DNA from 3 places in the Mycobacterium sp. E2327 genome. Region 3 is predicted to be linked to each of the others. Evidence: riboswitches for the same ligand, from Rfam matches in the RefSeq annotation. Region 3 holds a riboswitch; each other region holds the start of a gene.
What was found. Region 3 has a riboswitch for cobalamin ahead of A5712_RS16690 ((2Fe-2S)-binding protein). Riboswitches for the same ligand answer to the same signal wherever they lie in the genome.
Positions count from the first base shown of each region.

Region 1: it holds a riboswitch for cobalamin, as region 3 does, so the genes downstream of both, metE (5-methyltetrahydropteroyltriglutamate--homocysteine S-methyltransferase) here and A5712_RS16690 ((2Fe-2S)-binding protein) in region 3, are expected to answer to the same signal.
Region 2: it holds a riboswitch for cobalamin, as region 3 does, so the genes downstream of both, A5712_RS08630 (PPE family protein) here and A5712_RS16690 ((2Fe-2S)-binding protein) in region 3, are expected to answer to the same signal.

Region 1 is NZ_LZKE01000160.1:1,015-5,868, forward strand. Features, by position in the region: gene A5712_RS19185 (SDR family oxidoreductase) at 1-455, shown strand, start outside; gene A5712_RS19190 (cytochrome P450) at 518-1,450, shown strand; cobalamin riboswitch at 1,547-1,696, shown strand; gene metE (5-methyltetrahydropteroyltriglutamate--homocysteine S-methyltransferase) at 1,854-4,124, shown strand; gene A5712_RS19200 (DUF3556 domain-containing protein) at 4,196-4,854, opposite strand, start outside.
Region 2 is NZ_LZKE01000070.1:46,683-51,536, reverse strand. Features, by position in the region: gene A5712_RS08635 (adenosylcobinamide amidohydrolase) at 1-480, shown strand, start outside; gene A5712_RS08630 (PPE family protein) at 519-2,240, opposite strand; cobalamin riboswitch at 2,327-2,516, opposite strand; gene A5712_RS08625 (hydrogenase maturation nickel metallochaperone HypA) at 2,601-2,936, shown strand; gene hypB (hydrogenase nickel incorporation protein HypB) at 2,965-3,735, shown strand; gene A5712_RS08615 (hydrogenase expression protein HypE) at 4,049-4,854, shown strand, end outside.
Region 3 is NZ_LZKE01000141.1:10,734-15,587, reverse strand. Features, by position in the region: gene recX (recombination regulator RecX) at 1-395, opposite strand, end outside; gene recA (intein-containing recombinase RecA) at 361-2,493, opposite strand; cobalamin riboswitch at 2,660-2,792, shown strand; gene A5712_RS16690 ((2Fe-2S)-binding protein) at 2,832-3,503, shown strand; gene A5712_RS16685 (DUF3046 domain-containing protein) at 3,535-3,741, opposite strand; gene A5712_RS16680 (glycosyltransferase) at 3,752-4,854, opposite strand, start outside.

The DNA.
Region 1 (4,854 bases), on a different contig from region 3:
ACGACGCCGTCGTCTTCTCCGCCGGCGCGGGAGGCGGCAACCCGGCCCGCACGTACGCCGTCGATCGCGACGCGGCGATGCGGGTGATCGATGCCGCGGCGCGGGCCGGCGTCAGCCGGTTCGTGATGGTGTCCTATTTCGGTGCGGGTCCGGATCATGGTGTGCCGAGCGAGAATTCGTTTTTCCCGTACGCGGAGGCCAAGGCGGCCGCGGACGCGCACCTGCGCGCCAGCCACCTGGACTGGACGGTGCTGGGGCCGGGCCACCTCACCCTGGAACCGCCGACGGGGCGCATCGTCATCGGCAGGGGAAAAGGCGAGGTCTCCCGGGCCGACGTCGCGCTCGCGGTGGCCGCGTCGCTGCACGACGACTCCACCATCGGCCGCACCATCGAATTCAACAACGGCGCCGAGGGGGACGGCGTCCCCATCGCCGAAGCACTCGCTGACCAGTAAACTCCGCTGCGCACGGAGGCTTCCGGGGCGGATTCGCTGATAGGGATGGAAGGACAGGGCGCGTGAAGCTTGGCGACTGCCCGGTCTTTCCGCCCGAGGCGGCAGCCGCCCTGAGCACGGACCGCGGCTTGGGTTGGCGCCTGGCGCGAGAGGCCGGCCCCGTTTTGCGAGACCCGGGGGGCGGCTGGGTGTTCGTCGTCGGGCGGGAGCAGGTGTTGGCGAACCTGGACGATCCGCGGCTGGATCGCGCCCGGGCCCTTCCCGAAAGCGATCTCGAGGTGCACGACCGGCTGTTCGCGCCGAAATCAGCGCACGAGATCGCGGCGGTGTTCCGTCCGATCGCCGCCGAGCTGATCGATCGTTTCGCCGCCGCCGGCGGCGGTGACGCGGTGGCCGACGTGACCGCGCCGATGGCCGGCGCCCTGTTCGACGTCGTGTCGCGCCTGCGGCTGCTGCCCGCCGAACACCTGGCCGGGCAGTCCGGCCACGTCTTTGCCGAGGCGTGCCGCAACCTGTTCAAACACGCCGGCTGGCACCTGTTGGCGTTGGCGCGCGGCCCCGAATTGCGCGACGCGCTTCGACGTCAGCCCGAGCTGATCCGCGAGTTCGTCGAAGAGATCCTGCGGTTGGAGCCGATGGTGCAGGGCTGCCAACGTTTCACCACTCAGCCGATGACCGTCGCCGGGGTGGACATGCCGCCCGGCGTGGTGGTGATGTTGTGCATCGCCGCGGTGCAGCGGGACGGCAGCGACGCCATGTCCACCGATGATCTGGTGATCGGCGTTAGGGCGCACCGGCATTGGAGCCTGGGTGCGGGGTCGATGCGTTGCCGTGGCGGACACATCGTCCGGCAGGTGTTGCGGGTGCTGGTCGAGGAGTGGCTCGACCGGGCCGGGGATCTTGGGCCGGCTCCCGGTTTTTGGCCGGTGGCCGGGTTCCCGAGCACCGAGAACTCTTTGTGGCTGCCGAAGCTGCCGCTGGTGGCGAGGGCCTGAGACCGTCGACGCGGTAGACTCCGCTGCGCAGCTGGTCTGCCGTCGCCGCGACCGCGGCGCCGGCATCGAGCGAGGCAACGTTAGAGCCGCCTCGCGAGAGGGAACCCGGTGGGAGTCCGGGACTGTCCCGCAGCGGTGAGCAGGAACGACCGCCGTCAATAGGCACTGGTCTCAGCAACATCCGAGATCGGGAAGCGACGGCCACTAGGAGCACCACCCGGTGCGCGCCTGCGAGTCCGAAGACCTGCCAGCGGTGCCGGGCGCGCCGCGTCCGGCGGCTCATCGCCTCGTGGATTGGGCGTTTGGCGGTGCCCGGTGCGGTGTAACCCGAAGGCGTTCACCGTGTTCGGATCGGCTGCGCGTCCGCGGCGGTGAGCGCCCCGTCGATCGATAGGACGAAATCGTGACCTCGCAACCCTTCACCGCAACGGTTACCGGCTCCCCGCGCATCGGCCCGAAACGCGAACTCAAACGCGCGACCGAGGGCTACTGGGCCGGACGCACCAGCCGATCGGACTTGGAATCCGTCGCCGCAACGCTCCGCCGCGACATGTGGTCGCAGCTCGCGTCCGCCGGCCTGGACTCGGTGCCGGTGAACACCTTCTCCTACTACGACCAGATGCTCGACACGGCCGTCATGCTCGGCGCGCTGCCGGTGCGGGCCGGCGAAGTCCCCGACGAACTGGACCGCTATTTCGCCCTCGCCCGCGGCAACGACGACATCGCGCCGCTGGAGATGACCAAGTGGTTCGACACCAACTACCACTACCTGGTCCCCGAGATCGAGCCCGCGACCCGGTTCGCGCTGAACCCCGACAAGGTGCTCTCGGAGCTGAAAGAGGCATTTGCGCAAGGCATCCCGGCTCGGCCGGTGGTCATCGGTCCGATCACCTTCCTGCTGTTGAGCAAGGGCATCAACGGCGGCGGCGCGCCGATCGAGCGGCTGCGGGAGCTACTGCCGATCTACTCCGAACTGCTCTCGCTGCTCGCCGAGCACGGCGCCCAGTGGGTGCAGTTCGACGAGCCGGCCCTGGTGACCGACATCTCCCCCGACGCGCCCGCGTTGGCCGAGGCCGTCTACGCCGCGCTCGGCTCGGTGAGCGACCGGCCCGCGATCCATGTCGCCACCTACTTCGGCGACCCCGGGGCGGCCCTCGCCGGGCTGGCCCGCACGCCCGTCGAAGCCATCGGCGTCGACCTGGTGGCCGGCGCCGGCACCGCGGTGGCGGGCATTCCGGAACTGTCCGGCAAGCTGCTGGTGGCCGGCGTCGTCGACGGACGCAACGTCTGGCGCACGGACCTGGAGTCGGCGCTGGCCAAGCTGACGGCCCTGCTGGGTTCGGCTGGCAGCGTGGCGGTTTCGACGTCGTGCTCCACCATGCACGTGCCGTATTCGCTGGAGCCCGAAACGGGGCTGGACGACAACCTGCGCAGCTGGCTGGCCTTCGGGGCCGAAAAGGTAAGCGAGGTGGTCACTCTCGCGCGCGCCCTGTGTGACGGGCGCGACGCCGTCGCCGATGAGATCGCGGCGTCCAACGCCGCCGTCGCGTCCCGTCTCAGCGATCCGCGGCTGCACAACGCCGGGGTCCGCGCCCGGATCGACGAGATCATCGCGTCGGGCACGCACCGCGGCGACGCGGCCGAACGCCGCGCCAGCCAGGAGGCGCGGCTGCACCTGCCGCCGCTGCCGACCACGACGATCGGCTCGTACCCGCAGACGTCGGCGATCCGCAAGGCGCGCGCGGCTTTTCGGGCCGGCAAGATCGATGAGGCCGAGTACGTCGCCAAGATGCGCAAGGAGATCGCCGACGTCATCGCGCTGCAGGAGCAACTGGGCCTGGACGTGTTGGTGCACGGCGAGCCCGAGCGCAACGACATGGTGCAGTACTTCGCCGAGCAGCTGGAGGGCTTCTTCGCGACGCAGAACGGCTGGGTGCAGTCCTACGGCAGCCGTTGCGTGCGGCCGCCGATCCTGTACGGCGACGTCGCGCGGACCCACCCGATGACCGTCGAGTGGATCCGCTACGCCCAGTCACTCACCGACAAGCCGGTGAAGGGCATGTTGACCGGGCCGGTCACGATCTTGGCCTGGTCGTTCGTGCGCGACGACCAGCCGCTGGCCGACACCGCCAACCAGGTGGCGCTGGCGATCCGCGACGAGACGGTGGACCTGGAGGACGCGGGCATCGCGGTGATCCAGGTCGACGAGCCGGCGCTGCGCGAGCTGCTACCGCTGCGCCGCGCCCAGCAGGAGGACTACTTGCGTTGGGCGGTGGCGGCTTTCCGGCTGGCGACCTCCGGCGTGGCCGACTCGACGCAGATCCACACCCACCTGTGCTACTCGGAATTCGGCGAGGTGATCGGCGCCATCGCCGACCTGGACGCCGACGTCACGTCGCTCGAGGCGGCCCGTTCGCACATGGAGGTGCTGGACGACCTGAACTCGGTCGGCTTCGCCAACAGCGTGGGCCCGGGGGTGTACGACATCCACTCACCGCGGGTGCCGAGCACGGGCGAGATGGCCGAGTCGCTGCGGGCGGCGCTGAGAGCGGTACCGCCGCAACGGCTTTGGGTCAACCCGGACTGCGGGCTGAAGACCCGCAACCCCGACGAGGTGACCGCGTCGCTGCGGAACATGGTCGCCGCGGCCCGGGAGGTCCGGGCGGGCGCCTAATCTTCTGGCGCGAGCGTAACCACACTGCGATTTTTGGACCGAAATTTCGCGGTGTGGTTACGCTCGTGAACCTATTCGGGCTTTTCGGCCGGCTCGTCGGCGGGCTCCGACAGCACCTGGACCGGAACGTCGTCGGCCCAGGGCTGGCGGGTCACCATGTCGGCGACCCGCACGAAGCCGCGCTCGAACTCGCCGGTGGCCGCGTCCACCAGCCGGTAGGCCTGGGTCTGCTTGTGGATTGGCTGCGCGTCGAGCAGCACGACCCGCACCTCACCGGGCTGGAAGTGGCAGCGCTGCTGCATGGCGGTGATGAGCTGCTCGTTGTGCATGTGGCCGTCACCGAAGTTCCAGCCGATGGCGGTGCTGCAGATCCGCTCGCCGTCGGTGATGATGTAGTCGTCCTCGTTGTGGCCGGCCATGGCGCGGTGCGCCAGCGTGAACAGGGCCCGGCCGTGCGTGTTGAACCCGCGGAACGCGTACCCCATGTAGATGGGGATCTGGGCCGCTTCCGGGCTGCCGTAGAACCGCTCCAGCTGGGCCTGCGGCATGCTGGCGATCGCCACGATGCCCCGGCCGATCTTGTCGTTGGCCGACGGTTTAATGCACCACAGCGTGGTGTCCCAGTTGCCGGCGTAGTAGCGCATGCCCGGCAGGAACGAGATCTTGCGCGGGAACAGGTTGCCCAGCACCACGATTCCCGCGATGACGACGAACAGGATCGCCACCACCA
Region 2 (4,854 bases), on a different contig from region 3:
GGCGTGCACGCCGCCGCGACGGTTGGGCTCTCCAGCCCGGCCTGGGCGGCCGCGCCCGACCGGCACTTCCGCCGCGAGATGCGGTCCAGCGTCCAAACGACCGAGTTCGCTGACTACCAGACTATGGAGCACCGACCGCCGACCGACGGTGACGAGCACCGGGCGGGGACGATCAACATCGTGGTTGCGGTGCCGGTGCGGCTGTCTCATGCCGCCCTCGTCAACGCCGTAGCCACCGCAACGGAGGCGAAAGTGCAAGCGTTGCAAGACACCGGGGTGCCAGCCACCGGAACCGCCTCGGACGCGGTTGTTGTGCACTGCCCGACCGACGGGACCCCGGAGACGTACGGCGGGCCGCGCTCGGCGTTCGGCGCACGCATCGCACGAGCGGTCCACGCGGCCGTGCTTGCCGGTGCCCGGTCCTGGATTTCAGGATCCCCCGAGCGGTGCTACGACCCGTGCACGCATAAACACTCGTGAGCGCGGACGGTGTCGAACCGCCGGCCGCTGGCTGCGTTTCACGCGGTGCCGTTTCCTCCATCGGATGGCTCTTGCTGCGTTGGTGAGTCGCCGCTCCACGTGCTCGGAATCATCGGCATGCGCGGGCTGCCGTCGAAGGCATCGTCGGCGAGCATGGTCAACCCTGCCGGTCCAGCGCCGGTTTTGGTGGCGATTCCGGCGAACCCCTGAGGCGCGGCGCCAATTGCCGATGCCGCCGCCGCGTCAACCGGGTCTTCGCCCGCATCGCTTGCGTCGTCCAAATCCATGTATTCGTAACCGCGCCCGAGCGTCTGGGTCCTCGTGCGCCGGCGCCGCTGCGTTCTGTTCTTTTCCATGGGTGTCGCCGCGGTCGCGGGCGCGGCGGCGCTGTCGAGTTGCGGCACCTTCTTTCGGGCCTTGCCGGCCGCCGCCGCGCCGGCAACCGCGCTCAGGTCGCCCACCAGATAGGCGAAGCCTTCCATGCCCACACCGGTACCCGCCCCGGTCATCGTCGGTGGGGTGGCCGACGGCGGGAGCGCTGCGGGTGTAGCGGCCGGCGCGGTGGCCTCCACCGGAGCCGGCGTCGGAGAAGAGGCGGGGGTCGGGATGCTCGGGGACAGCGCAAGGACCGGCGGCATGATGGGCGGCGCGACGGGGGGTACCGGCGGCAGGGCGGCCAGTCCCGCCAGGCCGGCGAGGCCAATCGGCGCCACCGCGCCGGAGGCCAACGCCACTATCGGAGCGGTTATCAGGGGCACGAAAACCGTCAGGACCACGGCAGTCTGCTCGAGCAGCGTCTTGAGCAACGCGATGGTGTCAGTGATGATCGTGCCGACGGCTTCGACGGTGGTGAACAGGATGGTGAAACCGATCGTCGCGGGATCGCCGCTGGCGAGCGCCGCCGTGAGATCCAGTCCGATAAAGAAGAACGTTTCCGACAGATACGCGACATACGAGCCGATATCCATCGGATAGCCCAGGGCGAACGCGATGTTGGACGGGCTGAAAAAGATCAGTGGGTTACCCAGCAGGGGCAGGTAGGGATCAAACCCCGAAAACATCGCCGCGAAGAAGGGATTGTCGTACAGCGCGTTGCTCAGCGGTTCTAGGACGTCGTTCCAGTAGTCGACGAAACCAATCTTCGTCAGCCAGGCCATGACCTGGTTCTCCGTGTCGGGAGGCAACGGGAAGGCCTGGTAGAAAGCTTCCACCAGCGCATGAAGATTCACGATCTTCGGCGCCGCCGGCACCTGCGGGGACGAGGCCACTGCCGCGGTCGAGACCGCATGGTAGATGCTCATCACGGTCGCGGCCTGGATCCACATCCGTGCATAGTCAGCTTCATTCAGTGCGATGGGGATGGTGTTGATGCCGAAGAAATTTGTCCCCAGCAACGCCGCGTGGGTGGCGTGGTTGGCGGCCAGCTCGGCCAGGGTGGGCATCGCAGCGAGGGCGGTGGTGTAGGCGGTGGCCGCAGCTTCATGTCGGACTGCCGTCGCCGCACTGTCAGCGGCGGCTAGTGCGAGCCAGGCAATATGCGGGCCGTGGCTGGCCACATACGCCGCCGCGCTCGGGCCCTCCCATGCCCCGGCCTGCACCCCCGCCATTAGCGCGGTCAGCTCCTCGGCCGACTCGGTGTACGCGATGCTCAACGAGGTCCACGACTCTGCCGCGGCCAGCAGCGGACCGGGCCCCGGCCCGCTGCTCAGCAGAGCCGAATGGACCTCTGGCGGCGAAGCCATCCAGATTGGGCCGGTCATCGGAGACGACCGAATTCGACAATGATGGTTCGACAACGAGGTTTCGGCGCCATGACAGGCCAGCTCTCTCGGGGTACTCCGCCCCGGGTAGCAGGACACGATGACGCGAGTCTCCTGGCTCTCGGATCACTGCTCGCCTCGCCTTCCGACCGGTGGCCGTGGCTTCGTGAGGTTCGCTCCCCGATGACAGTGGCGGGACCGCGCCGGATTCGCACCGGCTTCCTGCGTCGTCATCGCCTTACGCGGAATATTGTCGCACCCCGACGCCGAACTTGCCCGAATCGAGCAAATCCAAGCTGATGCTGAGATCGAGTTGGGCTTGAGTTCGGGCAACCACCGTTTCGGGTGTAGAAAAGTGCCATGCACGAGCTGTCGCTGTGCGAGGCCATCGCCGGTCTGGTCAAGACCCATGCCGAGGGCCGGCACGTCGACGTGGTTCGGGTGCGGATCGGGGCCCTGCGCCAGGTGGTGCCGGAATCGCTGTCGTTCTGCTGGACCCTGGTCCGCGATTCCGAGGACATGCCGGACGCCGAGCTGGAACTCGAGTGCGTCGGCGCCGAGGTGAGGTGCCGCTCGTGCGGCCGCGAATCGGAGATCACGTCGGCCTGGTCGATCTGGTGCCCGCGGTGCGACAGCCCCGATGTGGAGGTGCTGCACGGCAACGAGTTCCTGGTGACGTCCTTGGACGTCTCGTGAAAAGCGCTCCCCCCGAACGGATTTGACCATGGGCAGATTCCACCGGCACGACGACGGAACCGTGCACACCCACGATCACGACCATCCCGATCACCAGCACGGGGACCACAGTCAATACCAGACGGGCAAGCAGCGCATCGACGTGCTGGAGGCGATCTTCGCCGAGAACGACGTCCTCGCCGCGGCCAACCGGGCGGCGTTCGAGAGCCACGGGATCCGCACGCTGAACCTGATGAGCTCCCCCGGGTCGGGCAAGACCACCATCCTGCAGTCGACGCTGGACGAGCTCGCCGGCGAATTCGCGATCGGCGTCATCGAGGGTGACATCGCCACCGATCTGGACGCGGCCAAGCTCAGCGGGCGCGGTGCCCAGGTGTCACTGCTCAACACCAGCAATGGGTTTGGCGGGGAATGCCACCTGGACGCGCCGATGGTCAATCGCGCCCTGCCCGGCCTCGACCTCCCCGGGCTGGACCTGGTGATCATCGAGAACGTCGGCAACCTGGTCTGCCCGGCGGAGTTCGACGTCGGCGAGCACGCCAAGGCCATGGTGTACTCCGTGACCGAGGGCGAGGACAAGCCCCTCAAATACCCGGTGATGTTCCGGTCGGTGGACGTGGTGCTGCTCAACAAGATTGACCTGGTGCCCTACCTGGATGTCGACGTAGACGCGTACATCTCGCACGTCCGCGAAGTCAACGCCACGGCCGAGATCCTGCCGGTCAGCGCGCGCACCGGCGCCGGGATGGGCGCCTGGTTCGGGTGGCTGCGGCGATTCGCGGCGAACTCCGAGGACTGAGGGCGGTCGTACTGCGATTGACTCGCGTGACGGACCTGCCAACCACTCGCAAGACGACGGGAATTTTCCGGTGCATCGTTAGGCTGGCTCACGGGTTGGCCGGCCCAGCGCCCGACAGGCGAAATCCCCTGCGCGGCAACGCTAATGGGTGCAAACAGAGGTTAATAGCACATCTGTATATTTGCCGGCAAACGGTGGACCGTTGACAACCGACTGAGGCGGGAGTAGACCCAAATTCAGCGCTGCGCAAGTGGGCCGACGGTCGACTCCGGCAGCGCAAGGAGCGTCCAGCCCGGCTCCGGAAAGCTGCAGCATGCCAACAGAAGCGGCAGTCAAAGCAGAAGAAACATTGATCCATGTTCTATGGATTAACGCGGGCCTCAGTTGCGACGGCGATTCGGTGGCGTTGACTGCCGCCACCCAGCCCAGCGTCGAGGAGATAGCCCTCGGTGCGCTTCCGGGCTTGCCCAAGGTTGCCGTGCACTGGCCCCTGATCGATTTCGAATGCGGCCCGAACGGCGGGGCCGACGACTTCCTCGAGTGGTTCTTCAGAGCCGATCGCGGCGAGCTCGAGCCGTTCGTGCTCGTCGTCGAGGGATCAATCCCCAACGAGAAGATCAAGGACGAGGGGTACTGGTGCGGGTTCGGCAACGACCCGGCCACCGGCCAGCCCATGACCACCAGCGAGTGGCTCGACCGGCTGGCGCCCAAGGCCACCGCGATCGTCGCGGTCGGGACCTGCGCCACCTACGGCGGCATCCACGCGATGGCCGGCAACCCGACCGGTGCGATGGGCGTGCCCGACTACCTCGGCTGGGACTGGAAGAGCAAGGCCGGCATCCCGATCGTCTGCGTCCCGGGCTGCCCGATCCACCCGGACAACCTGTCCGAGACGCTCACCTACCTGCTCTACATGGCGACCGGCCAGGCGCCGATGATCCCGCTCGACGACGCGCTGCGCCCCAAGTGGTTGTTCGGCAACACCGTGCACGAGGGGTGCGACCGCGCCGGCTACTACGAGCAGGGTGATTTCGCCACCGAATACGGGTCACCGAAATGCATTGTGAAGCTTGGCTGTTGGGGCCCGGTCGTCAAATGCAACGTCCCCAAGCGCGGGTG
Region 3 (4,854 bases):
CTGAGCGTCTCGCGCCGCAGCTTGGCCCGCACCAGCTCTTCGGCCCGGTCCCGCTCGGCGGCGGCGTCGATCCCGGCCAGCGCGGCGCCGATCAGCTCTTTGCCGACGCCCTTGGTCCGCAGCTCGGCGGCCAACGCGCGCCGGCTCTTTCCCGCCTTGGCCCGCCGGGACTCGACCCACTGTTCGGCGAACTCGGCGTCGTTCACCAGGCCGACGGCGGCCAGCCGGTCGAGCACCCGCTCGGCGACGTCGTCGGGGTATCCGCGTTTGGACAGCTGGGCGGACAGCTCGGCCCGGGTGCGCGATCTCGCGGTGAGCAGGCGCAGGCACAGCGCCCGCGCCTGCTCCTCGCGGGAGGGCTCAGAAGTCGACGGGGGCGGGGAGGACGTCTTCATCGGTCACGACCGCGCCAATGCCGAGCTTTTCCTTGATCTTCTTCTCGATCTCGTTGGCGATGTCGGCGTTTTCCATCAGGAAGGTGCGCACGTTCTCCTTGCCCTGGCCGAGTTGTTCGCCCTCGTAGGTGAACCACGAACCGGACTTGCGGATGAAGCCCTGGTCCACCCCCATGTCGATAAGCGAGCCCTCGCGGCTGATGCCCCTGCCGTAGAGGATGTCGAATTCGGCCTGCTTGAACGGCGGCGACACCTTGTTCTTGACGACCTTGACCCGGGTGCGGTTGCCGACCGCGTTGGTGCCGTCCTTGAGCGTCTCGATCCGGCGCACGTCCATGCGCACCGACGCGTAGAACTTCAAAGCCTTTCCGCCCGTTGTCGTTTCGGGCGAGTTATGCACCATCACTCCGTCAACGAAGTAATTGTGATTGCCCTCGACCTCGATATCGAACCGATTCATCGACCGGGTGTGCGGTTTGACATGCACATCGAGAACGCGGGCCGGTACCAACTGCTGCGTGGGTTCGGCGAACTGTGGCGTCACCGTCCCCTGACCGCGGAAGCGCGGCAACAGCTTGTACTCCATGGACGGCGCCATGTACGGCGCCACCAGCTTCTGAAACTTCGCGGTTGCCGCGGTGGAGAACACCAGCACCGCCTTACCGGCTGAACCAGCCTGACGCAGACGCACATCCAAGCCGTACGTATCACACAGGTAGTCACGCAACCGCGCACGGGTGCCTTCGCTCATGGCTTCGACGCAAATCTCGATGCGCCCGCTGCCACCTGCCGTACGCTCCTGCAATCCCTTGGAACGCAAGGTGAATGAGCCGTCATCCATGTACCAAATAGCCAGAGCCAGGGGCGTGAGCACCTTGAGATACTCCTCGGACAAGAACTTCTTGCCGTCCCCGAGATAGACCGCGCGCTGTAATTCAGCGAGCTCGGGCAGTGGGGTGAAGTCGACAAAGCTCGCGCCCTTTGCGTTCTCTCGCACCGAATGCCGAATGTTGCCCATTAATGCGGTCTTCCACTGCAGGTAATCCAACTGCTTGGCGCCGTGTCCCAGACGGAAACGGACCCCATTGCGATCGCGTCGGTTGGATGAGAGGTTCCCGTCACCCATCAGCGATCCCAATACCACCTGGAACTGCTGATCGCTGAGCAGATGGGGTTCGGTGGCCAGCACCCGGTCGCCTGCGATGAGATCACCGGCTTCTGTCCAGCCGCCCGGCGTGCGAATGAGGTGGTTGGGCGTCGCGGCGAATTGCGACTTGCCGTTACCGCTGGACTTCTCGACGGTGAACTGGAGGAACTGTTCCGCCGGCCCGTTGTTGAACCAGCTCACAACCTTGCGAGGCACAACCTGGTCCGTCTTCGGGTCGTAGGACAGCACCTCGACGTCCATCTTGCTGTTGACTATCTTGCCGATCTTTTCGGTGGTGCCATCTGCAAGAGTCACTCGGGTCGAATAGTTCATGCACCCAAACATCACGCCGATCTTTTCCCGGAGCTGGTTGATGAAGATCGCCGTGGTGCCCGAGTTGTTGAGCGCGCCGGTCATCTTCCGCAGCGCCTGACTCATCAGCCGGGCCTGCAGCCCGACGTGGCTGTCGCCCATCTCGCCCTCGAGCTCCGCGCGCGGCACCAGGGCCGCCACCGAGTCGATGACCAGGATGTCCAGGGCGCCGGAACGGATCAGCATGTCGGCGATCTCCAGCGCCTGCTCACCGGTGTCCGGCTGGCTGACCAGCAGCGAGTCGGTGTCGACGCCGAGCTTCTTGGCGTAATCCGGGTCCAGGGCGTGCTCGGCGTCGATGAACGCCGCGACGCCGCCGGCGGCCTGGGCGTTGGCCACCGCGTGCAGCGCGACGGTGGTCTTACCCGAGGACTCCGGGCCGTAGATCTCCACGACCCGGCCACGTGGCAGGCCGCCGATGCCCAATGCCACGTCCAGTGCGATGGATCCGGTCGGGATGACCGAGATCGGTTGGCGCATCTCGTCGCCGAGACGCATCACCGAGCCTTTGCCGTAGCTCTTCTCGATCTGGGCCATCGCCAGCTCGAGGGCCTTCTCGCGGTCGGGGGCTTGCGTCATGATGCCTCTTCCTATCGTCGTTGTGTTCTTCTGACCGGTATCGGTCGGTTGGCGGTGACCCTAGGCGCGGGGTCCGACAAGTCCCCGAACGCTCACCACAGTAGCCGAACACCTGTTCGATTCAAGGTGACACGCCGGGCGCCCGACGGCGTGTGGCAACATTTGCTACCGACAAGGCGCTGACGGGGCTGACAACCTGAGGAAACCGGTGCGAATCCGGTGCGGTCCCGCCACTGTGATCGGGGACGGACACGTCCCGACCCGAGAGCCAGATACTCACCGTCAGCGCTTCCTCACGAGAACTGGGGCGGATTTCCCCTTAAGAGGGTTGGTTGCGCATGGACATTTCTGCCGAGCTGGCCGAAATATCTTCCTACAAGAGGTTTTTCACGTTCACCGTGGGCGGCGACGCGGCGGGGTGGCATCCGGTCGGGCAGTCATACGCCGACGGGTTCGCCGACCTGATCGAGGCCACCGCGCGGCGCTATCACACGTCGGACCTGCGGATCGCCGCCTCGCTGGTTCACCTCGGCCACGCCACGCGGTTGTGGTCGCCGGTGCTGGCGTGTGCGCTGGGCCATGGCGTGATCCCCGATCTCAAATGCCTGCAGCGCGCCGACGACGGGGCGCAGCTGCGCATCCCCGAGCCCGTCGGGCAGGCCGTCGACCGGCCGTCGGCGAAGTTGCTGTACCGCCTCGTCGTCCGGGGCCACATGAAACCGTTCGCCGCCGGCCTGCGCGTCAAGCTGGCGCCCGCCCTGCTGGCGGGCAACATCGCGTCCGCGCTGGTCGGGGCGTCCCGGGCGCTGCTCGTCGCGCGCCCCGACCTGCGGCCCGCGATCATCGAGATGACCGAGTCCCTGCTGGAAACCGGCATGCTGGCCGGTTCCGGCATGATCACCGGCTCACACCTGGGCTTCCGGCGTCGCAGCTGTTGTCTGTTCTATCGCGTGCCCGGGCGATCGGTCTGCGGCGACTGCGTGTTTCGCCGTGAGCGTCCGGGCCGCTGAGTGTGCACCCAGGGCGCCAACACTCGCACACTCACCACTGATCGCGCGGCACGTCGAAATCGGCGCACAGGGCGCGCCAGACGTCGCGGGGGTCCACCCCGTCCTCGATCGCCTGGGCGGCGGTGCGGCCGCCGAACCCGGTCAGCACGTGATCCACCAGCACCGACGCGCCGTAGGTGGAACCGAACCGCAACACAACCCGCTCGTTGAACTCCGTCAGCCGCACGCACGCCAACATACCCACCGAGCTACCCCGCTAAAGCCAGCGCTTCGCGGCACACCCACACCGGGTCGGCGACGTCGGCAATGCCGGCGGCGGCCTGGCGCGCGGCGTCGCGGTAGCCGGGCGACGACAGCACGTCGCCCACCGCGGCCACCAGCGCGTCGGCGGTCAGCGGCCGGATCAGCCGTCCGCTCCCCTGGCGCACCACCCGGTTGGCCATCTCCCACTGGTCCCCGCCGCCGGGGACCACGACCAGCGGCACGCCGGCCAACAGCGTCTTGCTCACGATCCCGTGGCCGCCGCCGCAGATCATCAGGTCGGCGTGCGCCAGCAGCTCGGACTGGCGCCCGAGGCCGGCCACCGCGTACGGCGGCAGCGTCAGCTCCGCCCCGCCCAGCCGCGAGACCACCAGGCGCGAGCCCGCCGGCAGCGTCTCCCCGGGTATCAGGCACTGCAGCGCGGCCTCGGCCAGGCCCGACGTGCCGGTCGACGCGGTCGACGGCGCGACCACCACCACCGGCCCGGGGCCGGGCGGCACCTCGAGCACCCGATCGGTCGGCTCGAAGTGCAGCGGCCCGACGACGACGGCCTCCGCCGGCCAGTCCGGGCGCGGCACCTCGAGGGCGGGCAGCGTGGCGATGAGGCGGCGCAGCGGCCCCGGGTCGACGGCGGGCAGCCCGATCTCGAGCCGGGCGGCCGCGCGCTGCTTGATGCCGGCGCGCCAGGATCGCCCCGTCAGCGCCCGCATGCCGGCGTCGCGCAGCCGGCCGCGAAAGCCGGTGCCCGGCGCCAGCCCGCTGCCGATCGGCGGCAGCCCCTTCGACGGCAAATACAGCGGATGCGGGTTGAGCTCGATCCACGGGATCCCCAGCAGCTCGGCGGCCATCCCGCCGCCCGCGGTGATGACGTCTGAGACCACCAGGTCGGGCGCCAGGTCGCGCAGCGCCGGGACGTTGAGCACGGCCATCCGCGCGGCGCGGCGATGGATCCGGGCCCCGGCGTCGATGTCCTCGTCGGTGGCGGCCAGCCCGTCCAACTCGGCGGCGTCGATGCCGACCGCGCGGGCGGCGCCGGTCCATTCCGCGCCGGTGAAGAGGGTGGGCCGATCGCCCGCCTCGACGAAGCGCT